DNA from 2 places in the Thalassospira sp. MIT121401 genome. Region 1 is predicted to be linked to the other one. Evidence: riboswitches for the same ligand, from Rfam matches in the RefSeq annotation. Region 1 holds a riboswitch; the other holds the start of a gene.
The links. A riboswitch is a leader RNA that binds a small molecule or an ion and turns the genes downstream of it on or off. The one in region 1 is predicted to bind glycine.

Region 1 (12,286 bases):
AACCTTAAAAGCAGCTTTCTGTGCGTTAAGGCCTGCATCCCCTATTTCGAAAAAGCGGGCAAGGGACGGGTTGTGATTACCTCATCGATCACAGGCCCCGTAACCGGTTATCCCGGCTGGTCGCATTATGGCGCGTCCAAGGCCGGACAACTTGGCTTTATCCGCACCGCGGCAATGGAACTGTCGCGCTATAACACGACGATCAATGCCGTCATGCCCGGCAATATCATGACCGAAGGCCTTGCCGACCTTGGTCAGGACTATCTGGACTCAATGGCCAGTTCAATCCCGCTCAAACGTCTGGGCAGCGTCGAAGACATCGCCAATGCGGCCCTGTTCTTTGCCTCGGACGAAGCGGCCTATATCACCGGGCAATCCATCATCGTTGACGGCGGCCAAATCCTTCCGGAATCGCTTGATGCCTTGGGCGAGATTTAATCGCCTGCCTGTGCCCAGCCAGAAGTCAAAAACGCGCTGACCAATGTCAGCGCGTTTTCATTTTCGGTTCAGATATCATGCAATCCATACTGGCTGCGCACCACGCCGGAATTATAGCGTTCTGATGCCAGCAACCGTGGTTTGATGCCACCGGCGTCACGCCCGAACAATGATATGCCGTCCCCCAGAACCTCCGGGATCGTAAAGATATCCAGCTGATCGGCAAAGCCGCCAAACAGGAACTGTGTGACCACACTTCCGCCGCCAACAACCCAGATGTCGCCATCGCCATTGCGGCTGTCGCGAAGCTGATCGACAAGTTCGATGATGCTGCCGCCATAGGCCTCGGTATTGGCCGGGCGGTCTTGCGGAAGATCGCGTGATGTCAGAACGATGGTGCGACGGGCCTCATAGGGCCAATCGCCAAATTCCATCACCTGATCAAAGGTGTTTCTGCCAATGATCAGCGTGCCTACGGAGTCCAGAAAATCATCAAAGCCGAATTCGGCCGGATCATATTCATCCAGCCAATCCACCGCACCATTGGTGCGCGCTATGAAGCCATCCAGACTGACCGCGATGTATATGCGGAACAGCTTTTTGCTCATGTCTAGGTCCAACCTTTGGTGGGGTCTTTGCCCCTTGTTTGCTCGCGCAGATCATAACAGATCCCCAACCAAAGGTCGCAAGAAACACATTTCACCAACCGGAAGTGAAATGACTATAACACCCAAGACGTTGATTTAAATCGCGTTTTATCAATGTTGTAACATCAACATTCAACCACGTTGACATTGACGGCAAGGCCACCCTGACTGGTTTCCTTGTACTTGCTTTGCATGTCGAGTCCCGTCTGGCGCATGGTTTCAATCACACGATCCAGCGACACGGTATGCTGCCCGTCGCCACGCATTGCCAGACGCGCGGCATTGATTGCCTTGACCGCGCCCATGGTGTTGCGTTCGATGCATGGTACCTGCACCAGACCGCCAATCGGATCGCATGTCAGGCCAAGATTATGCTCCATCCCGATTTCGGCGGCATTTTCAACCTGTTCGGGCGTGCCGCCCAGAACCGCACAAAGCGCGCCTGCGGCCATTGAACAGGCAACACCGACCTCGCCCTGACAACCGACTTCGGCCGCCGAGATGGATGCGCGTTTTTTATAGATCGACCCAATTGCTGCCGCGGTCAGAAGAAATTCGCGAATTTTGGTCTGACTGACATTCGACCCGAACCGTTCGTAATACCGAAGCACGGCCGGAATGACGCCAGCCGCACCATTGGTCGGTGCGGTCACAACACGTCCGCCGGCGGCATTTTCCTCGTTCACGGCAAGGGCATAAAGATTGACCCAGTCAATCACGGTCAGCGGGTCGCGAAGGCCCGCTTCGGGTTTTTCGGTCAATTCATGATAAAGCTTTGATGCCCGGCGTTTGACATTCAACCCGCCGGGCAAAATGCCATCGGTTTTGCATCCGCGATCAATGCAATCCATCATTGCCCGATGAACACGATCGACAAATTCGTATGTTTCGTCCGGGCTGCGCCAGCTTTGTTCATTGGCCATCATGATTTCGGCAATCGATGCACCTTCGCGTTTGCAAATGGCCATCAATTCATCGGCCGATGAAAACGGATGGGGCAGCGTGATGTTATCGCCGGAATATTCCGCCCCGCGATCATCGCCAGACACGATGAACCCGCCACCGACCGAGAAATATTCCTGTTCATGAATTTTCACGCCATCGCGGTCAAATGCGGTGATCCGCATGCCATTGGGATGCTGTGGCAGGGTTTCGGTAAAGTGAAACACCAGATTGGTTTCACGATTGAAATCAACCGGATGCTTGCCATAAAGCTGCAATTGCGCGCTGCTGTCGATGGCCTGCACGGTTGGCGCGACATCATCGGGGTCCACACTGCGCGGCCGATGGCCCGAAAGCCCCATGATTACGGCCGTATCGGTGGCGTGTCCCTTGCCGGTCAGGGCAAGCGATCCGTAAAGATCGACCACAACACTGCCCGCCTTGGTCAAAAGATTGCGGGCATCAAGTTCAAGACAAAACCTGTATCCGGCGCGCATTGGTCCGACGGTATGCGAACTCGATGGTCCGATCCCGATGGTATAAAGATCAACAACAGAAAGGTTTACGTCTTGCACAGAACCGTCCTGCGATCCCGAACGGGGACCGGTGGCGGGATTGGTGGTCATAAGGGCCTCCTTCACGGCTCTTGAACGCGCGAAAATCGCGCCGTTTACGAACCGGTGTCTTGCCCCCTCTGTCCCTTGACCTGAGATTGTGCGCCCATGGGTCGAAAACAACATCAACCCACAGGTTTTCATCCTTCGGTGGAAGCCGGTTGTCATACATGTTTGATCTGTATGCGTGCCGAATTCTCTCTCCAGAGCCTCTATCCGCGACGGTCCATCTGCCTGAGAGTTTTATGGGGCTATTGCTCCTTCGGCGCCGGTTATGCGGGTAACCGGGCTCTCCCGTCGTGGTGCGAGACGCCATTTCTGCCGCCTCTGAGGATCACCGTTGGGGGCAGATTATCTGTGTCTGATACCCCTGTCAAAAAGCAGCTTTGCACCTGCAAAAAATTCCAGGTCGGGGTACTGTTTCGCGACCACATTCGTGCTAAATTGCCGAAATTACGCATTTGCCTGTTGTGAGTAACGGTTGACCCACCCTGCCCGCGCAACAGGATTGATGGCGAATTACCCGGTAAGTCACCATATTTACGGGTAATTCAGCCTTTATCTCTATCAGTGGGGTTTATGAACGTGACTGTATCGAATTCCGTAAAGCGCCCGCGCCCTGTGGTGCTGTGTATTCTGGATGGCTGGGGGTATCGCGAAGAAACCAAGGACAACGCCGTTGCCTTGGCCAATACGCCTGTCTGGGATGCGCTTTATGCCAATTATCCGACCGGATTCCTCAAGGCTTGCGGTCTGGATGTCGGCCTGCCCGAAGGTCAGATGGGCAATTCGGAAGTCGGTCACATGAACCTCGGTGCCGGTCGTGTCGTCATGCAGGAACTGCCCAAAATTGACGAAGCCGTCAAAACCGGAAGCATCGCCGATACCGACGCCGTCAAAAAGATCATATCGACCCTCAAAGACAGCAAGGGTGTCTGCCACATTGCCGGTCTTCTGTCCGAAGGTGGCGTTCATTCCCATCAGGCCCATATGGCCGCCCTCGCCAAAATCATTGCGGGCGCCGGTGTGCCGGTCAAAATTCACGCCTATCTTGATGGTCGTGATACCGCCCCGAAAAGTGCTGCCAAATTCCTTGAGAAATTCCGCGCCCTGATCGGCGATGCCAATGTCGAGATTGTCACCGTGACCGGGCGTTATTACGCCATGGACCGTGACAACCGTTGGGAACGCGTCAGCCAGGCCTATTTCACCATGGTTCAGGGCAAAAACTATGCCGATGGCCGCACTGCCGAAAGTGCGGAGGCCGCAATTGCCAATGCCTATGCGAATGACACCACCGACGAGTTTGTCCTGCCAACCGTGATTGGTGATTTTGACGGGATCAAGGATGGCGACGGCATTCTGATGACCAATTTCCGTGCCGACCGTGCGCGTGAAATCCTTGCCGCCCTGTGTGCGCCGGAGTTTGACGGGTTTGATCGCGGCACCGCGCCGAAATTTGCCGTGCAGGCCGGCATGGTCGAATATTCGTCCGAACACGCCAAATACATGGATGCGATCTATCCGCCGCAAACCCTTCCCAACATCTTTGGCGAAGTGGTTTCCAAGGCCGGGCTGAAGCAGCTTCGTATTGCCGAAACCGAAAAATATCCACATGTGTCGTTCTTCTTTAACGGCGGCGAAGAACAGGTTTTCGAAGGCGAAGACCGCATTCTGGTCGCATCCCCCAAAGTCGCGACCTATGACCTTCAGCCGGAAATGTCCGCACCCGAAGTCACCGAAAAACTGGTCGATGCCATCAAGTCGGAAAAATATGACGCGATCATCCTGAATTTCGCCAACCCCGACATGGTCGGGCATAGCGGCATTCTGTCGGCTGCAATGAAAGCGGCCGAGGCCGTTGATACCTGCCTTGGCAAGGTGATTGATGCGATCAAGTCGGTTGGCGGCGTTGCCTTTGTCACCGCCGATCACGGCAATTGCGAGGTCATGGTCGATCCGGAAACCGGTGAACCCCATACTGCACATACCCTTAATCTGGTACCGACCATTCTTGTTAACGGTCCGGAAGGGGTAACATTGGAGAATGGGCGCCTTGCCGATGTTGCACCGACTTTGCTGCAACTCCTTGGCGTGCCACAGCCAGCCGAGATGACTGGCAAACCGTTGCTTAAGGGCCTGAAACAGAATGATGCGCTTCTTGCGAGCTAAGTCAGCTTATGAGATCGCCCTGCCTGCCGTGACCGCGCTTGCGCTGTGTCTGGCAGGCGGGGCAGCGCCTTCTTTTGCCCAGTCGCTCCAAAAAGTTGACAAGAAACTTGATCAGCTTGAAAGCCAGCTGTCCGAACAGCAAAAACAGGAAGAATTCCTGTCACGCAAATCGCGGGAACTCTGGACCGAGGAACAGGCCCTGCAATCCGAAGCCATTTCTGTTGCCCGCCGTACCCAGCGTCTGGAGACAACCCTGACCGAACTAGAAGATCAGCTGCAATCGCTTGAAACCCGTGAAAAGGTCGCGGCCACAAGCCTTGAGGACAAGGCCGGTCAATATGCCCGCATCCTGATGGCCTTGCAGCGTCTTTCGACCACCCCGCCCGAAGCGGTCATTGCCCTTCCGACATCGCCGCAGGATACCTTGCGTTCGGCAGTATTGCTCAAGGCTGCCCTGCCCGGCGTTGAACAGCATGCCCGCGACCTGCGTAAGGAACTCGATGAAATTGCACGTTTGCGCGAAGATATCCGCACCCAACGCGCGGACGTCGCCGAAGCCACCCGTGCGCTGCAACAGGAACGTACATCGCTTGCCGCATTGCTGAGTGAAAAGCGCCGCTTGCGCACCGAAACCGAGGCCGAAGCCCACGAAGCCGCCAAGGCCGTAAATGCGCTGGCTGACGAGGCCAAATCACTTGGCGAGTTGCTGAGCACCTTGCGCAAACGGGCCGAAGGTCTGCCCGCACCGCGATCACGCCCGGAAATTGATGTCGCCACCAGGACCGAACCCGATGCCGATACGCTGGGCGCAACCACGATTGCCCGCAATACGCCCCCCGAACCGCCAGCCCGCAAGGAAGAACCGGCCGCAGCCACCCCGAAACAGGATGGCACAAGCGACGAAGAATTCGCGGTTGGCAGTTCGATCACCCTGGCACATGGGCATTTGCGCATGCCTGCCAGTGGCAAAGTCGTCACACTGTTTGGGGAAAAATCGCGTGGTCCGGACGGATTGACCGTCACAAGATCCAAAGGAATTGAGATCAGTACCCGCGCAAATGCGCAGGTTGTCTCGCCCTTTGATGGCAAAGTTGTCTTTGCTGGCCCCTTCCGCGGGTACGGCCGACTCTTGATTATCGAACACGGCGAAGGATACCATAGTCTTATCGCCGGTTTTGATCGGCTCGACAGTGTGGTAGGACAATATCTGTTGGCGGGCGAACCTGTTGGTATTATGGGTGAAACAGCGCCTAAACTCTATCTGGAGATGCGCCAGGACGGAGAAGCGATCAATCCGCTTCCGTGGCTGGCCTCGAAAAACGGCAAGGTAAGTGGATGAAAACCTCTCGATTGGCAGTACTCGCACTCGCGACCGGCATGACTTTCGGCCTTGCGTCCCCAAGTCTGGCGCAATCTTCAACCTCCTCGGCTGAGACATATCGTCTTTTGAACCTGTTTGGTGATGTGTTTGAACAGGTCAAAGCCAAATATGTCGAAGAAGTCGATGACAAGCAGCTGATCGAAGCCGCCATCAACGGCATGCTGACGTCACTTGATCCGCATTCCTCTTATCTGAACATGGATAATTTCGAGGAAATGCAGGTCGATACCCGTGGCGAATTCGGCGGTCTTGGCATCGAAGTCACGATGGAAGACGGCTTTGTCAAAGTCATCGCACCGATCTATGACACGCCCGCCGAAAAGGCCGGCCTGCAACCGGGCGACTTCATCACCCATATCGACGGCACCGCCATTCGCGGCATGACGCTTAATGATGCGGTCGAAATGATGCGCGGCAAGGTCAATACCGACATTGTCCTGACCATCATCCGCAAGGGCGAACAGGCCCCGTTTGATGTCACCCTGACCCGTGCGGTGATCAAGATCCAGTCGGTCCGCGCCGAAGCCAAGGATGATATCGGCTATATCCGCATCACCAAATTCAACGAACAGACCTTTAGCGGCCTGCAACGTGCGATTGGCGACATGCGCGATCAGATCGGCCCGGAAATCAAGGGTCTGGTGATTGACCTGCGCAACAACCCGGGTGGCCTGCTTGATCAGGCGATTTCGGTATCCGATGCCTTCCTGGACAAGGGCGAAATCGTATCGACCCGCCCGCGTGATACCCAGAATACCGAACGCTATAACGCGCGGTCCGGTGATCTGGCCGAAGGACTGCCGATTGTTGTTCTGATCAATGACGGTTCGGCATCGGCATCCGAAATTGTTGCCGGCGCTCTTCAGGATCACCGCCGTGCGGTCATCATGGGCACGCGCAGCTTTGGCAAGGGATCGGTTCAGACAATCCTTCCGATGCCGGGCAATGTTGCACTGCGCCTGACCACCGCGCGTTATTACACGCCATCGGGCAAATCCATTCAGGAAGTCGGCATCGTTCCGGACATCATCGTGCCCCAGGCCCGTGTTGAAAGTATCGAAAGCGATACCCGCCGGTCCGAGGCATCCCTGAACGGTGCGCTTCGCAACGAGGACGCCGCGACCACAGACGCAGAAAAGGATGCAAATTCCCGCCGGGATGAAGCCGAGCAACTTGCGATCGACGATTATCAGCTTTCGCGGGCGCTTGACATGATCCGGGGCATTTCGCTGTTTGGTCCGCGCCCGAAAGGGTAAGGACCATCCGGACATCGTGAGAGACTAGCTGTTCGTGTTCAGGAAAATCCTAAATTCCTTGCCATTCCGAAAGAAGAAGGATGGCGATCTCGACGAGGACATGGCCGGCGCGCTGGCCGACGACCTTGGCGACGGGATGACTGACGCTGAAGAAGTCAATCTTGATGACCTGCCTTTTAACGAACTTCCGATCGAAATTCAGATCAAGCGTCTGCCCAAGCGGCCGAAATCACGGCGCAGCTGGCTGTCGAAAATTCTGATCATTCTGGTCTTCCTGTCGCCCTTCGGGGCGACAGCGGTTGCGCTGATCCCGATCCTTGATCCGGAAACCGGCTGGCGGCTGTTTCATCTTGGCAGTCCCGAGGCCCTGGTGGCTGTCCCGGGGTCCGAGCGCGAACTTCAGGAAGAAATCGCGCGCGGTGTGCGCGACATGCAGGAACGCGAACGCGCCCAGCATAACGGCGATGTCGGTCCCGATGGCACCCCACAATCCGCCGAAGACATCACCAATCAGCTTTCCGGTGTCTCCGATCTGGTCGGGCCGGCCGATCAGGCTGACGGTGTTGCCCCCGATACCGAACTAAGCCCCGAAGAACTGGCCGCCATCATTGCCGAAGAAGGATCGATTGACGATCCGATCGAACCCGATCCTTTGCGCAAGGCCCCGCTGCCCGGTCTGGATGAAGAAGGCAGTTTCGGCCGTGTCCCGCGCATTGCCGATGATGGTACCACACCGTTTGATGCCTATAAGCGGCCCTTTGAAAAAACCGACGGGCAACCCTATGTCGCGATCATTCTGACCGGGGTTGGCCTGAATGAAGCCCGCACCGAAACCGCGATCAATGATCTGCCGCTTAATATTTCGTTGGGCATTTCCCCTTATAGCCGCGACATCAAAACTGTTGCCGAACAGGCCCGCGAAATGGGCCACGAAGTCTTTCTTGAATTACCGATGGAACCGGCCGATTTCCCGCTTTCCGATCCGGGGCCGCGCGCACTTTTGACGTCCCTGTCAGAGGGTGAAAACCTTGTGCGGCTTGAATGGTTGCTCGCACAGTTCCCCGGCTATGCCGGACTGGTCAGCCACGAAGGATCAAAATTCGGAAGCCTTGATAGCGCCATCCGCCCGATCATTGAATTCGTATCGCGTTCGGGTCTGATGTATCTCGAAGGTACGCGCAGCGGCATGGCAAGCTATGGCGCACAACTGGCATCAAATGCCGGAACGCCAAACGCGGTTGGCAACATTCTGATCGATCAGGTTCCCAGCCGCCGCCAGATTGATGCAAGACTTGCCGATCTGGTCCAGCTTGCCAAACGCAACGGTGTTGCTATCGGCTTTGCCCAATCCTATCCGGTCACCATTCAGCGCCTGCGCAACTGGGCCTTGCGCCTGAAACGACAGGGCGTCGAACTGGCACCGGTCAGTGCGATTGCCAATATGCAGGTCACCCCGCAATCCGCCGCCGAAGCAGAAGCCGCACGCCGCGAAGCCGAACAGCGCGAAAGCGAAATCATGGCACAGGAAGCCGAAAACAATCCGGCTGAAAATACCGCAGACGAACCCGCCGCCACCATCGAAAGTCAGTGACCGGACGCCATACGCACCCGGCCCCGATCACCCAGGAGAAATCATGGCTGACAAATCCGCATCCCCGTCCGATACGAACTCAACCGAAGCCACAAGGGTAAAGGCCGAAGACCTGCCCTATCGCCCCTGCGTCGGTATTGCGCTTTTTAACAAGGATGGCCTGGTCTGGGTCGGCAACCGTTTCGGATTTGAAGGCGCATGGCAATTGCCCCAGGGCGGCATTGACGATGGCGAAACCCCGATTGACGCCGCCCTGCGCGAGCTCAAGGAAGAAATCGGCACCGACAAAGCTGAAATCATCGCCGAAACGCCCGACTGGCTGACCTATGATCTGCCAGACCATCTGATTGGCAAGGCGTTCAAGGGCAAGTATCGCGGCCAAAAGCAGAAATGGTTTGCCATGCAGTTCACCGGCAAGGACAAGCATATCAATATCGATGTGCCCAACCCGGAATTTGATGCCTGGCGCTGGAACGACCTGGCGACGCTGCCCGACATGATCGTGCCGTTCAAACGGCCCGTTTATTTGCAACTTGCCGAGGCATTTCGTGATGTACCGCAAAGAATTCGTAAAATGAAAAAGGCATAAAGGATCAGAACGCGGCTTGATCGCTGCTTTCTTTTCGCTAAATTTTACGAATTATCAGACACCTACGACTTAGAGGAGCTCCAATATGGGTACGGATCGGTTTATCTTTGGTGTTCTGACCATTGTGGTCGGTCTTTTCGGACTGTTCTATGCGTCAGGCTCGCATGACGGTTATTCCTATTTTGTCGGCTTGGCCCTGTTTGTCGGTGCTGTGCTGTTCATGTTCCACCTGATCAAGGGGTATTATGATCAGCTTGATGCTGCCGATCACTGATCACGCGCTGTGCCTGATACAGCCGTAACCGGCATCAATGCTTTTAAATTCCCCCAAAAGGCTCTAGGAATTAACCATGAGCAATACACATTGGGATCCTGCCCGTTACGGTCTGTTTGGCAATGAACGCCTGCGACCTGCCATTGATCTGATTGGCCGCCTGCCAAAAGCAGCCAGCGGCTTTTCCCCGCGCCATATCGTTGATCTGGGATGCGGTCCCGGTTCGGTGACCGCAATTCTTGCCGATGCCTTTGCAACGGACAACGATGACAGTCCCCGTATTGTCGGCGTTGATTCATCTGACGAGATGTTGGACACCGCGCGCAAACGATCCGAAAACATTGACTGGCAAAAGGCCGATATCGCCACCTGGCAACCTGACGAGCAGGTCGATCTTCTGTTTTCCAATGCGGCCTTGCATTGGGTGCCCGATCACTCGACCCTGTTTCCCCGCCTTCTGGACTTTGTCCGTCCGGGCGGCATGATCGCCATTCAGGTTCCCAACAATTTCCTGGCGCCAAGTCATCAGCTGATCGGCGAAGCTGGCATGGACTGGCGCAAGGAAGTGGCACAGGCCATGCACGCAGCCCGTATCATGCGTCCGGGCGATTATTTCGATGTTCTCGCACCGTCATGCGATGAGATCGATCTGTGGCAGACGCAATATTGTCATGTCCTGAACGGGCCGGATGCGGTTTATAACTGGACCAGTTCGACCATCCTGCGCCCGGTGATGGCTGCCCTTCCTGATGACGCGGCACGCGCGACCTTTACCGCGAAATACAAGGAACGCCTTAATCAGGTTTATCCGATCCGCGATGATGGCCGCACGCTGTTTCCGTTCAACCGTCTTTTCATGGTTGCGCGCAAACGCCCAAGCTAACCCCACCGAACCATTCCCTGACAAGGAGCCGCACCATGGCAGAATTTCGCGAACATTTCGTCAAATGCTGCGGGTACGAGGTCCATGTCCGGGCATGGGGCAACCCGTCCCGACGGCCATTGATCATGATGCATGGTCTGGCGCGGCTGGCTGATGATTTTGATCATGTCGCCCCCCATTTCACCGATCAGTACTATGTTCTGTGTCCGACCATGATCGGGCGCGGCTTTTCCGGCTGGGCCAAGGACCCCGACCGTGAATATACCGTGCCCTTTTATGTCGCGCAGATGTTCGAGCTTTTCGACCATTTCGGCATAGAAACCTGTGACTGGATCGGGACATCCATGGGGGGCCTGATCGGGCTTTATGCCACCGCCGAAGTTGCCGGACGGATTGAAAAGCTGGTTCTTAACGATATTGGACCCGAACTTGATCCGGACGCGGTGGCGCGTATCAAATCCTATGTCGGCGCATCACCCGAATTTGAAACCATTGATGACGTCGAAAAACTGGTTCGGCTGGTTTATGCCCCGTTCGGGGTGGCCGACGATGCAACATGGGCGTTTTTGGCGTCCCGTTCCGTACGGCGCCTGCCAAACGGCAATTTCATGATGCATTACGATCCCGAAGTCATGCGCATCTTTGCCGAACATATTGATTCCTTTGATGCCTGGGACGTTTTTGACGCCCTGCCCTGCCCGGTCATGCTGATCAGCGGCGAACAATCCGACCTCATCCCCAAGGCGATTGTCGAGAAAATGAAAAATAAAAAACCCGAAATGCCGGTTTTTGCAGTGGCGAACTGCGGACATGCACCCCATTTGAATGACAAAGCACAAATCAACGCTATCAGGGACTTTTTGGGGCGCTAAAGCCAGTGGTGCGCGTAACATACGCGAACCGTCTGTTGACGCCATCTTTTAAAAAAATCCCCTGATGAAGTTCACGCCGTGACAATGCCGCAGTCAATGTAGAGGCACGGACACGACACGGTTGGTACGGGACCGACACCGAAACTTGCCTGACTTCCAGTAATGGGGGTCCCCTGACCAGTGCGCTGATTGCTGTGACCGTTAGATCACCTGTGGGAACAGGCGGCATGATGATGAAACCGCATTTGGCTAAAACCTCGATCTGTACTGCATTTCTGGCCACCGCGATGACTGCGGGTTCGGGTCTGTTTTCGGCTGTTTTCGCCCAGTCGACAGACAGCACACAGGTTCCGGCATCCTCACGCCTGACCTTTGGCACGGATCTTGGCGCGGGCATTCTGCCACCTGCCGGATCAAACGGGATCGGTCGCTATTTTTCCAGCCGCCCACAAAACAGCATCGTGATCGGGCCTGCATTACAGGATGCGCAAGATCTCGAAAATGCCAGTCAGTTCTGGCTTGAAATCGACAGCAACCGAAATACCCGCACCAACGCACTTAGCGCGCAAATCGGCTTGGGCTATGCGCCGGTGCCGGAACTCGGCATTGCTGTTGGGCCGTTTGTCG
Region 2 (12,286 bases), 1.3 Mb from region 1:
CAGATCTTCCTCGATAGTTTTGCGTTCCTTGACCCGTTCATGCATCGACGGCAGGAAGAAGCGATAATTGTTGCGCCCTTCAGCCTTGGCCGCATACATCGCCATATCGGCGTTCTTGACCAGCTGTTCGGGGTTCTCGCCGTCTTCCGGGAACAGGGTAATACCGACACTGGCCGTTGAATGCAGGCGAATGCCCCGGCAATCAAACGGCTGGGACAGCTCGTCAATGATGCGCTGGGCAAGGGCGATGGTGTCTTCGATATTCTGGACATCGGTCTGAATGATCGCGAACTCGTCCCCGCCAAGGCGTGCGGCGGTATCTGAATCGCGGATGATCCGCGACAGACGCTGACCCATTTCCTGAATCATCAGGTCACCAACATCATGGCCAAAGTGGTCATTGATGTCCTTGAACCGGTCAAGGTCAACAAACAGAACCGTGACACCGCGCTGGAACCGGCGGGCCGACAGCAATGCCTGACGCAGGCGGTCAAGGAACAGGGTCCGGTTCGGAAGGCTGGTCAGCACATCATGAACGGCCAGATGGCGCATGCGTGCTTCGGTCTGTTTGCGTTCGGTAATGTCGGTATAGGTCGCAACATAGCCGCCGCCGGGCATCGGGTTGTGATCAACCTGAATAACGCGACCATTGGGGCGGGTGCGTTCCATGCGATAGGGTTCACGACGTCGTGCAATGGCAACACGATCGGAAATCAGGGCCTGAATGCTGACATCGCCATATTCGCCGCGTTCGCCGTTATAGCGCAGGATATCGGAAAGCGGTGTGCCTTCCTTGACCAGATCACGCGGCAGATTAAGCAACTCGATATAGCGTTCGTTCCAGACCATAAGATTAAGGTCCTGATCAAACAGGCAGATACCCTGACCGATATTGTGAAGGGTCGCTTCGAGAAGGGCCTGTTTGCGCTGGGCTTCTTCCTGTGCCTGACCTTGCAGGGCGACCATTTCGTTATATTCGCGGATCAGAAGGCCAAGTTCGTCCGAACTGTTCCATTCCACCGGACGGCGCAAGCGGCCATGCTTGGTCATGCGAATGGAATGCAAAAGACGGTTCAGCGGTTCCTTGATCGACCGTTTGTTTGCGATCAGCAGGCTGGCGGCAACCACCGCGATCAGCAATCCAAACAGGATCATGTCAATGGCAATGCGGCGGAACAGAAGGTCCTGAACGCGGGCATCGGTAAAGTAAATGACCAGTTCGCCGACATCGTGGCGCACATTGTTACGTTCGAAATAGACACGGCGTGACAGGCGCAATGTATCGGCCAGTTCCGATTGCGAAACGCCGGTATGGGCAAATTCGGTGCCGTCCGCACCAAGAGCCTGCACCGCGACGATATCACGGTCACGCGCCATCGCATTCAAAGCAGATTCGATATTGTCGACATCAAGATACCAGAACGGGGTTGCCAGAACGCGGGCATTGATGTCTGCGGTCTGTTCGACCTTGCCATTCAGATCATCGCGCAGAACTTTGTAACTGACATAGCCAAACACAATAAACAGGGCGAGCGAGAACAGGGAAACCAGCGGCAATGCTATGAATAGCAACCGACTGCTCAAAGACTTCCGTTGTAAAAAGCCGTATGATCCGCGCGACAAGCGTTCTCTCCTGGACACCCAACTTTTGGCTAGTCAGATATACTTTACTCGACGTTCTTATAGGAGCCAACACTCCGATGATTGAGTCGACTCAACCCGGAAGTTGGTCGAAACGCAAGTTTGATTTTATTTTCCTGATAAATAAATAGTTGCAACAACCTGCATCGTCTATTTTGGGGCGAAGTGCTGAAGCTTCAAGCGTTTGTCGGCACAAGACCGAAAATATCACGATTTTGGAACCGCCATCCGGGCCAGTTCGTCGCATCGTTCGTTCTCGGGATGGCCGGCGTGACCCTTGACCCAGTGCCATTCAACCTTGTGCGGTTTCAGGGCATCAAGCAGGCGTTGCCACAGCTCGACATTCTTGACGGGTTTCTTGTCCGCCGTCTTCCAGCCGCGCTTCTGCCAGCCGAAAATCCATTTGGTAATGCCGTCTCGGACATAGCTGCTGTCGGTATAAATATCGACCACGCAGGGGCGTTTAAGCGCCTCAAGCGCGCTGATTGCGGCCATCATTTCCATGCGGTTATTGGTGGTTTCGGGATCACCCCCCGAAAGTTCCTTTTCCACGCCCTTGAACCGAAGGATCGCCCCCCAGCCACCCGGGCCCGGATTGCCGCTGCATGCGCCGTCGGTGTAAATCTCGACGTGGTTGTCACCGCCATTTTGTGAATTCATCTCGTGGTATCCTTAGTCAAGTCCATAGGCGGCTGCATTGTCCACCCGTTGATGGAAACGCAGTTTATTGATGTATTCACGGGGATTTTTGGGCGTAACCAGGGCGTCTTTGGGGGTGTTGACCCAGTCATAAAGACGGGTCAGCAAAAAGCGCAGGCTTGCACCACGGGCCAGAACCGGCAAAGCGGCAATTTCCGCATCACCAAGCGACCGTACCTTGCCATATTGCGACAAAAGGTTCTTGGCCTTGGTGACGTTAAAGCTGTTATCAGGTTCGAAGCACCAGGCATTCATGCAGATCGCAATGTCGTAGCAAAGCAGATCATTGCACGCGAAATAGAAATCAATCAGCCCCGATACGTCTTCCTTACCCGGGAAGAAGAAAACATTGTCCGGGAACAGATCGGCATGAATGACCCCCTTGGGCAGGTCATGGGGCCAGTTTGCTTCGAGATAGTCGATCTCGTCACCGATCATTTTGCCAAGACCGGGTTCGACATCATCGGCATGTTCCCGGCAACTGTCGACCAGTCCGCGCCATCCCTTGACGCTCAGCGCGTTGGGAAGATGCATTTCAAAATCCAGACCGGCGTTATGCAGCTTGGCCAATGCGGTGCCAAGACCCGCACAATGATGGGGAAGGATGCGCCGTGGCGACATGCCTTGTAAGAAGGATGTGATTGCTGCGGGCCGGCCGCACAGGCGACGAAGCGCAACACCGTCAGTGCCATGGATCGGGGTCGGACAGTTCAGCCCCTTGGCCGACAGATGATCCATCAGGCCCAGATAAAACGGCAGGTCGTCCGGATTAACGCGCTTCTCATACAGGGTCAGGATGAATGGCGCCTCGGTCGTCTGAAGCAGGAAGTTGGTGTTTTCGACACCTTCTGCGATGCCTTTGAACGAGACAACATCACCGATGTCATATTCGGCGACAAAACGGGCGATGTCTTCGTCTGAAACGTCGGTATAGACGGCCATTGGATTTAACGTGGTCCTGAACTTGAAAAGTAAGCAGCTATAATATCTTAGCTGGCAAGCTGACGTGGCAATTTGAATGTCACGTTCTCGTCGGTCAAGGTAATGGTTTCGACCGTGACGTCATAACGTTCACGGCAGGCATCAATAACTTCCTCGACCAGAATTTCCGGGGCAGAGGCACCGGCCGTAATGCCAAGGGTGCTGATACCGTCAAGCTTGTTCCAGTCAATGTCATGCGCCCGTTCGACCAGAACCGAACGCGTGCATCCTTCGCGCTTGGCGACTTCAACCAGCCGGTTGGAGTTTGACGAATTCGGTGCGCCGAGAACCAGGATCGCATCGGCCTTTTCGGCAATCAGTTTGACAGCATGCTGACGGTTGGTCGTCGCATAGCAGATGTCTTCCTTTTTCGGGACCGAAATCGCCGGGAAGCGGCGCTGAAGAATCTCGATGATCTTGGCCGTGTCATCAAGTGACAAGGTCGTCTGGGTCACGAAAGCAAGGTTCTCGGGATTTTCGACTTCAAGATTTTCGGCATCTTCTTCGGTTTCGATCAAGGTCATGCTGCCGACCGGAAGCTGGCCCATCGTACCGATGACTTCCGGGTGCCCGGCATGGCCGATCAAAAGAATATGTTTGCCATCGGCAAAATGACGTTCCGCACCGCGATGGACCTTTGATACCAGCGGGCAGGTCGCATCAAGATATTCAAGCTTGCGGGTTTCGGCGGCCTCGGGGACGGATTTCGGGACCCCGTGGGCCGAAAAGATGACCGGCACACCATCGGGAACCGCATCCAGTTCATCAACAAAAACAGCGCCCATATCACGAAGGCGATCGACGACAAATTTGTTATGGACGATTTCGTGACGGACATAAACCGGCGCACCATATTTTTCGAGCGCCTTTTCCACGATCTCAATCGCACGATCTACCCCGGCGCAGAAGCCGCGCGGGTTGGCAAGAACGATCCGAAGACTGGCTTTGTCAGGCATGATACGGGTCCGGTTTCCAAATTGTGCCGGGACAAGCCCGCTACACTTATTCAAACGTTCTCGTTACATAACCTGCCTGACCTTGTGGCGCAATGACTGAGCACCGATCGCCCCGGGAACAATTGCACCCGATTTTGTGTTTTCATTTCGTGGCAATCGTCGAAGCGGGTTGTGCGGCTTACGGCGAAAGAATAGACTGCGCCACGACAGTGCAGATCATGCATATGTCAGAAAACAGATGGTTTGATAGAGGCTTGGATGACGATCGGTAACGGACTGCGGCGCGTTTGTGCATTGGGGATGGTCTCGGTTGGGGGATTGCTTGCAGCATGCAGCAGTAACCCGTTTGAAGAGCAGCCTGTTCCGACCTGCCCGGCAGCCTATCTGCCAAAGGATACGGCAAAGCTTGTTCAGTTCGCTGGCAGTGGCAAGGATCTGACCGATGTGATCGTCGAGGCAGAATTCACCGGCTATCTTGGTGACTGTGGCTATGACCTTGATGACAAGACGCTTGATGTCATCATCAGCCCGATCATTACCGCCGAGCTGGGCCCGGCGGCACAGGGGCGTTCGGCATCATTCAAATATTTCGTCGCCCTTCGTGACCCCGATGGAAAGTTTGTTCAGAAATCGGTGTTTGATGTGACAATGCCGTTTGCGGACAATCTTAATATGGCGCGTTACCGTGACGAGCAGGTCACCCTGTCTGTTCCGCTAGATGATGTCTGGGCCGGTCCCGACTACGAGATTTATCTCGGATTCCAGCTAAGTGCTGATCAGCTCGACTATAATCGTCGTTTCGGTACAAACTGACAGCGGCGGGTTGAAAACCTGCCCGGGTGATTGCCCGAATTTTGGGGCTGGTCGACCGGGAACGAAATACGTATAAGGACGCATACCCAAGTGATCCCCGTGGGAGAGTGCCACGGTCCATAACGGATTGCGCGGACGCCGAAGGAGCAACCACCCCGGAAACTCTCAGGCAAACGGACCGCGGGGAGATGGGACTCTGGAAAGCAGGCGGCATCAATTTGAATTGCCGGTGACCGCCTCGCCGAAGATGTAAGCAGACCGTCGCGACAAGTCGGCTGTGATTCTTTCAGGCTCCAAGACAGAGGGGGAATGTGGTTGGCCATTGGTCGGCTATGTTTCGCAACGACTGTCCGGGAGACCTTGATGGCCGATCATCAGCCAGAACTGCTTAAAACCGCCCTTTATGACCTCCATGTGGAACTTGGCGCCAAAATGGTGCCATTCGCCGGATATGACATGCCGGTTCAATACCCGTTGGGAGTTAAGGGCGAACATCTTCATACGCGTGCCAAGGCCGGACTTTTTGATGTGTCCCACATGGGACAGGTTCGTCTGACCGGTGAAAACCGCGTCGCCGAACTTGAAAAACTGGTGCCTGGCGATATCGCGATCCTGAAACCGGGGCGCACCCGTTATTCGACCTTCACCCAGGACGATGGCACGATCCTTGACGATCTGATGATCACCAATGCCGGTGACAGCCTGTTTCTTGTGATCAATGCGGCGTGCAAGGATGACGATATTGTTCACATGCGTGCCAACCTTGGTGACGGCGTTTCCCTTGAAGAAATCGATGACCGTGCGCTGATGGCGCTTCAGGGGCCAGAGGCCGCCAATGTTCTGGCGCGCTTTGCCCCGGCTGTTGCCGATCTGAAATTCATGAGCTTTGCCGAAATTGATATTGCCGGCATTGCCTGCTTTGTCACGCGTTCGGGCTATACCGGCGAAGACGGCTATGAAATTTCCGTGCCCAATGATCGCGCTGAAGAACTTGCGCGCAAATTGCTGGCCGAGGAAGAAGTCGAGGCAATTGGTCTTGGTGCCCGTGACTCCCTGCGTCTGGAAGCAGGGCTTTGCCTTTATGGCAATGACATTGACACCACCACGACGCCGGTTGAGGCCGATCTGAACTGGATCATCAACAAGCGCCGCCGCGAAGAAGGCGGTTTCAAGGGCGCGGATGTCATTCTTGATCAGCTGGCAAACGGTGCGGATCGCAAACGTGTTGGCATCAAGCCCGAAGGCAAGGCGCCTGCACGCGAACATACCCAGATTTTGAACAGCGACGGCGAAGAGATCGGCGAAATCACATCAGGTGGTTTTGGCCCGACCGTCGATGGCCCGATTGCAATGGGCTATGTCGCAATTGAATTTTCCGAACCGGGCACCAAGGTCGATCTTATGGTGCGCGGCAAGGCCCGTCCGGCAGAGGTGGTTGAACTCCCGTTCGCACCGCATCGCTATTTCCGCGGCTGATTGCTGCAAATCTTGAGAATGTGCGGCGTGTGCCGCCTCGCAGACAACCGATCAACAGGGACAAAGATCATGGCTAAGAAATTCTCGCAGGAACATGAATGGATCGAGCTCGAAGACGGTATCGCAACCGTCGGCATCACCGATTACGCGCAGCAGTCGCTGGGCGATATCGTGTATGTCGAGCTTCCTGAAATCGGCAAGAAACTGACCAAGGACGGTGATGCAGCCGTTGTTGAATCGGTCAAGGCCGCAAGCGATGTTTATGCCCCGCTTGATGGTGAAGTTGTTGAAATCAACGAAGAACTTGATGCCAACCCGGCACTGGTGAACGAAGCACCGGAAACCGATGGCTGGTTCTTTAAAATGTCGCTGACTGATGAGTCCCAGCTTGATGAGCTGATGGATGAAGCAGCCTATAAAGACTTCGTCGAAGGTCTGTAAGTATGCGTTATCTTCCCCTGACACGTGCTGATCGCGCCGCGATGCTTGAAACCATCGGGGCGTCATCGGTTGATGAACTTTACAGTGACGTGCCCGAAGGCGCGTTGCTTGATGCGCCGGTTGACCTGCCGCATCATCTCGGTGAAATGCAGGTCGAACGCGACATGCAGGCACTGGCGGCTAAAAATATCGGTACTTCAAGTGCGCCAAGTTTCCTGGGTGCCGGTGCGTATCGCCACCATGTTCCTGCGACGGTTGACTATGTCATTCAGCGTGGTGAATTCCTGACGGCCTATACGCCCTATCAGCCGGAAATCGCACAGGGTACGTTGCAGTATCTGTTCGAATTCCAGACCCAGGTGGCATCGATCACCGGCATGGATGTGGCAAACGCATCGATGTGGGATGGCGCAACGTCCTGTGCCGAAGCCGTTCTGATGGCCTGCCGTGCAACCCGTCGCAAAAAGGCCGTTTTGTCGGGTGGTCTGCACCCGCATTACCGCGAAGTTACCGAAACCTATTGCCAGTATAGCGATACCGAAGTTGCCGGACGTGATGGCAACCCGGAACAGCAGGCAACCGTCGAAGAACTTGGCGAACTGATCGATGATCAGACCGCCTGTGTGGTTGTTCAGTATCCGGACGTTTTTGGCCGCATTCAGGACCACACCCGTCTTGCCGATCTTTGCCATGCCAAGGGCGCGCTTCTGGTTGTTGTCTTTACCGAAGCAGTTGCATTCGGTGCGATCAAATCACCGGGCAGCTTTGGCGCAGATATCGTTTGCGGCGAAGGTCAGTCGATCGGCAATGCCCTGAACTATGGCGGGCCGTATGTCGGTCTGTTCGCCACCACCCAGAAACTGGTCCGTCAGATGCCGGGTCGTCTTTGTGGTGAAACGGTTGATCAGGACGGCAAGCGTGGCTTTGTCCTGACCCTTTCGACCCGTGAACAGCATATCCGTCGTGAAAAGGCGACCTCGAACATCTGCACCAACTCCGGCCTGTGCTCGCTGGCATTCACGGTGCATATGAGCCTGCTTGGCGAAGACGGTTATCGCCGTCTGGCAACGTTGAACCATGAAAATGCCTGCAAGGCGGCAGACGCGATTGACGCGGTTCCGGGCGCATCGGTGGTCAATGACAGCTTCTTTAACGAATTCACCGTCAAGCTGACCAAGCCGGCGGCCGAGGTGGTCGAAGCACTGGTTGCCAAAGGCGTTCTGGGCGGTGTTCCGCTGTCGCGTCTTTATCCGAACCGTTCGGATCTTGATAACTACCTTCTGGTTGCGGTTACCGAAACCAATACCGACGAAGATATCGCAGCCCTTGCGGGCGCATTGAAGGAGGTGCTGGCATGACGTTCGCAACCCATACCGGCAACCGTGGACTTGTTCTGGAAGAAAAGCTGATCTTTGAACAGGGTCAGCCGGGCCGTACCGGTGTTGATCTTCCGGAACCCAAAGGAACCAAGTCGCGTCTTGGCGGTCTTGACCGTGACAGCAATGTCGGCCTTCCGGGCCTGTCCGAGCCGCAGGTAGTGCGTCACTTTACCCGCCTGTCGCAGAAAAACTTCGGTATTGATTCCGGCTTCTTCCCGCTGGGATCCTGCACCATGAAGCATAACCCGCGTCTGAACGAAAAAGTCGCGCGTTTGCCCGGTCTTTCCGACCTTCATCCGATGCAGCCCGAAAGCACCGTTCAGGGTGCCCTGGAACTGATCGACACCTGTGCGCACTGGTTGCTGGTTCTGACCGGCATGCCGGCGGTTTCCATGTCACCGGCTGCCGGTGCACAGGGTGAACTGTGTGGCATGATGGCAATCCGTGCCGCCCTTGATGCGCGCGGTGAAAACCGTCGTCGTGTTCTGGTGCCGGAATCCGCACACGGAACCAATCCGGCAACGGCTGCTGCCTGTGGCTTTACTGTGGACTCGATCCCGGCAACCGAAGATGGCCGTGTTGACTTGGCCGCATTCGAAGCCAAGCTTGGTGACGATGTGGCTGGCATCATGCTGACCAACCCGAATACCTGCGGTCTGTTTGAACGTGACGTTCGCAAGATTGCCGATCTGGTGCATGCAGCAGGCGGTTATTTCTATTGCGATGGTGCGAACTTCAACGCCATTGTCGGTCGTGTTCGCCCGGCCGATCTTGGCATTGATGCGATGCATATCAACCTGCACAAGACCTTCTCGACCCCGCATGGCGGCGGTGGACCGGGTTCCGGGCCGGTTGTGTTCTCCGAGGCATTGGCACCCTATGCGCCGATCCCCTATGTCGTGCGCAATGAAAACGGCTTCCATCTGGTTGAAACCGCAGACGAAAATGACGGCATGAAGCCGTTTGGCCGTCTGAAGGGTTTCCATGGTCAGATGGGCATGTTCATCCGTGCTTTGACCTATATGAAGAGTCACGGTGCAGATGGTCTGCGTCAGGCATCAGGTGATGCGGTTCTGAATGCCAACTATCTGCTCGCACGTCTCAAGGAAAAGCTCAGCGTGGCTTTCCCCGGCTATTGCATGCACGAAGCCCTGTTTGATGACAGCTTCCTTAAGGATACCGGTGTTTCGACACTGGATCTGGCCAAGGCGATCATCGACGAGGGGTTCCACCCGATGACCATGTATTTCCCGCTGGTTGTCCATGGGGCATTGCTGATTGAACCGACCGAAACCGAAACCAAGGAATCGATCGATCAGTTCTGTGATGCGGTGTTGTCACTGGTGGCAAAAGCCGAGTCGGGTGATGCCGAATTCTTCAAGAATGCGCCGTATCTGACCCCGCGTCGCCGTCTTGATGAAACGGCGGCTGCGCGTAAGCCTGTTTTGCGCTGGCAACCGGAAACGGCTTGATACACAACGCTACTACCTGCTTGAAAACACCCCGGCCAATCGCCGGGGTGTTCTTTTTCAAGGACTTGTACTTGAAACACATTGGACTTGTTGCAATCTGCACCCTTATACTTGTTCGAAAGGTAATGAACGACACCGTCAAACGGTGCGTTTGGGGATTTGGTGAATGGGCCTTGCCCGTTCTGGAGGTTTGAAGTCGATCATGTCGCGTCGTGTTCAGAAGGTGTTTACTGCAGAACGTCGGTTAAAAGAGCGAACAGGTGGGGTCGTTGAAGATTGGTCGGATTCCTTTTTCGATCCGACGCTTGAAAGCGGAATGGGTGCAGGCGACGCAATGTCGGCATCCCTGCCATCGCCAAAGCCGGCTGCGGAACCGTCTGAACTGACACAGGCTGTTCTCGATGAAATCCGCGCGCTGCGTGGGGAAGTATCGCAACTGCGTGAAGCAGTGGCGTCGGGCGGAACAATCAATGAAGATGCGGTTGCCGCAGCACCGGTGGCCTCAAATGATGCGCCGGTTGACGAACTTCCCGATCCGGTTTCAAGCAACTTCACCCACAGCAACCGTCCCGGCGCTTCCGAGCCCGACCGCGATGATCTGGAACTGATCCGGACCCAGATCGCAGAAATGAACGAACATATTCACAAGGCCAAGATCCAGATCGCGTCGCTACGCCATCCAAAGGCGTCTGATGACCGTCTGATCAGTGCAGCATCCGAACTTGATGCCATTGTCAAAGATACCGAAATGGCAACCCACACCATTCTGGAATCTGCCGAACAGATTGATGATCTGGCGATGACGCTGAAGAATTCCGCACCAAGCGAATTCGTGGCCGATCACGTTGAACAGATTGCCTTTATCGTTACCAAAATCTTTGAATCCTGTAACTTCCAGGACATCACCGGACAGCGCATCAACAAGGTTGTGCGCACACTCGAATTCGTCGAAGAACGCGTCCACAACATGATCCTGATCTGGGGCGAGGATGCATTTGCAGACCTTCCGGTTCCTGAAAGTTCTGAAAAGGACAATCCGGTCGAAGATGCCGATTTGTTGAATGGTCCGCAACTTGAGGGCGAAGGCATCAGTCAGGACGACATCGACAAATTGTTCGATTAGGGATGAATTTCTTGTTTTTATTCCTATATTTGCGGTAACAGACGTACACGATCCTTCCGAAGAAGAAGGTTGACGGCCGTGACTAAGGATCTGACGTCAACTAATCGTTTACATATGTTGGGATAGGTTTACACCTATAAGAATAAGAAGCGTTGTTGGGATGCGTGTAACACACGGTTGCACGCGTTTTGGCGTGCTTGGAGGTTGCTATGGGATTTTGGTCTCTTGGTGCTATTCGCCAGCCTAAGGCTCAGGATATCAAATGGCGAAAGAGCCCGCGCGGAGAATATTACCGCCTGTTCATGATCGACGACATCAAGGAGCTCGGTCTGGATGGTGTCGGCGGGGTTTATCTGTTGTGGCATGGCGGTCTGAAGCCATCATGGCTGGTTGCCGGCGCAACAGAGGATTTGGGGCACAGTTTTGCCGAACTGATGCGCGATCCGGACATTCGTGAATATGACGGCCGTGGTGGCGTCTTCATGAGCTGGTCGCCGATCAAGGGCAACTTCCGCGAGGGCGTTGTGCATTTCATTGCAAAACACACCAATCCGACCTTTGAATGTGATTACGACGAAAGCGAAGATCCGATCCCGGTTCTTTTGCCGCGCTAGTCGCGCGGGCATGATCGTCTGTCATATTGCATGAAAAAGAAAAGCTCCGCAGGTATCTGCGGAGCTTTCTCTGTTTTGGTGATCAGATCGACCGGATCGGATCAGAGTTTCTCAAGAACCGCTTCTGCGCTGGAAACTTCGAACACACCGGGTTCTTCAACAGCAAGATGGGTGACTTTGCCGTTATCGACGATCATGGCAAAGCGGTTGGCGCGTTTGCCAAGGCCACGACCGGTAAGATCAAGTTCAAGGCCGGTGGCATCAACAAATGACAGATCACCGTCCGACAGCATGGTGATGTTGTCGGCCTTTTCGCTTACCGACCATGCCTGAAGTACAAAGGCATCGTTCGACGCCAGGCAGGCGATTTCATCAACACCCTTTGCCTTGATCTCGTCAGCCTTGGCGACAAAGCCCGGCAGATGTTTTGCAGAACAGGTCGGGGTATAGGCGCCCGGCACTGCAAACAGGACCACTTTGCGGCCTGCGAAGAATTCCTTGGAATTGACAGCTTCGGGGCCGTCACTGGTCGCGCGGAACAGGGTAACGTCCGGGATCTCGTTGCCGACTGTGATGGTCATGGGTATCTCCGTTTGATGGCGCAATCCCGTTGACTGCGCGGTGGAACTCTTGGACCTGAATCAAACACCAAATTCGCAGGACATTCAATGCCATCGAACAGAGTTTTTAG

Region 2: linked by a shared signal. The riboswitch ahead of gcvT (glycine cleavage system aminomethyltransferase GcvT) and the one ahead of SIB88_RS19930 (L-serine ammonia-lyase) in region 1 are both predicted to bind glycine.

What each region holds. Positions count from the first base shown of each region.
Region 1 covers NZ_CP138926.1:4,349,765-4,362,050, forward strand. The annotation lists gene fabG (3-oxoacyl-ACP reductase FabG) at 1-438, shown strand, start outside; gene SIB88_RS19925 (dihydrofolate reductase family protein) at 507-1,046, opposite strand; gene SIB88_RS19930 (L-serine ammonia-lyase) at 1,211-2,653, opposite strand; glycine riboswitch at 2,854-2,948, opposite strand; gene gpmI (2,3-bisphosphoglycerate-independent phosphoglycerate mutase) at 3,221-4,813, shown strand; gene SIB88_RS19940 (murein hydrolase activator EnvC family protein) at 4,791-6,152, shown strand; gene SIB88_RS19945 (S41 family peptidase) at 6,149-7,450, shown strand; gene SIB88_RS19950 (divergent polysaccharide deacetylase family protein) at 7,509-9,041, shown strand; gene SIB88_RS19955 (RNA pyrophosphohydrolase) at 9,085-9,630, shown strand; gene SIB88_RS19960 (hypothetical protein) at 9,716-9,904, shown strand; gene SIB88_RS19965 (methyltransferase domain-containing protein) at 9,981-10,787, shown strand; gene SIB88_RS19970 (alpha/beta fold hydrolase) at 10,823-11,659, shown strand; gene SIB88_RS19975 (hypothetical protein) at 11,887-12,286, shown strand, end outside.
Region 2 covers NZ_CP138926.1:1,003,267-1,015,552, forward strand. The annotation lists gene SIB88_RS04460 (putative bifunctional diguanylate cyclase/phosphodiesterase) at 1-1,572, opposite strand, end outside; gene rnhA (ribonuclease HI) at 1,849-2,301, opposite strand; gene SIB88_RS04470 (homoserine kinase) at 2,314-3,282, opposite strand; gene ispH (4-hydroxy-3-methylbut-2-enyl diphosphate reductase) at 3,330-4,277, opposite strand; gene SIB88_RS04480 (hypothetical protein) at 4,536-5,090, shown strand; glycine riboswitch at 5,181-5,281, shown strand; glycine riboswitch at 5,285-5,394, shown strand; gene gcvT (glycine cleavage system aminomethyltransferase GcvT) at 5,454-6,566, shown strand; gene gcvH (glycine cleavage system protein GcvH) at 6,636-7,007, shown strand; gene gcvPA (aminomethyl-transferring glycine dehydrogenase subunit GcvPA) at 7,010-8,365, shown strand; gene gcvPB (aminomethyl-transferring glycine dehydrogenase subunit GcvPB) at 8,362-9,858, shown strand; gene SIB88_RS04505 (protein phosphatase CheZ) at 10,061-10,981, shown strand; gene SIB88_RS04510 (hypothetical protein) at 11,191-11,595, shown strand; gene SIB88_RS04515 (peroxiredoxin) at 11,697-12,176, opposite strand.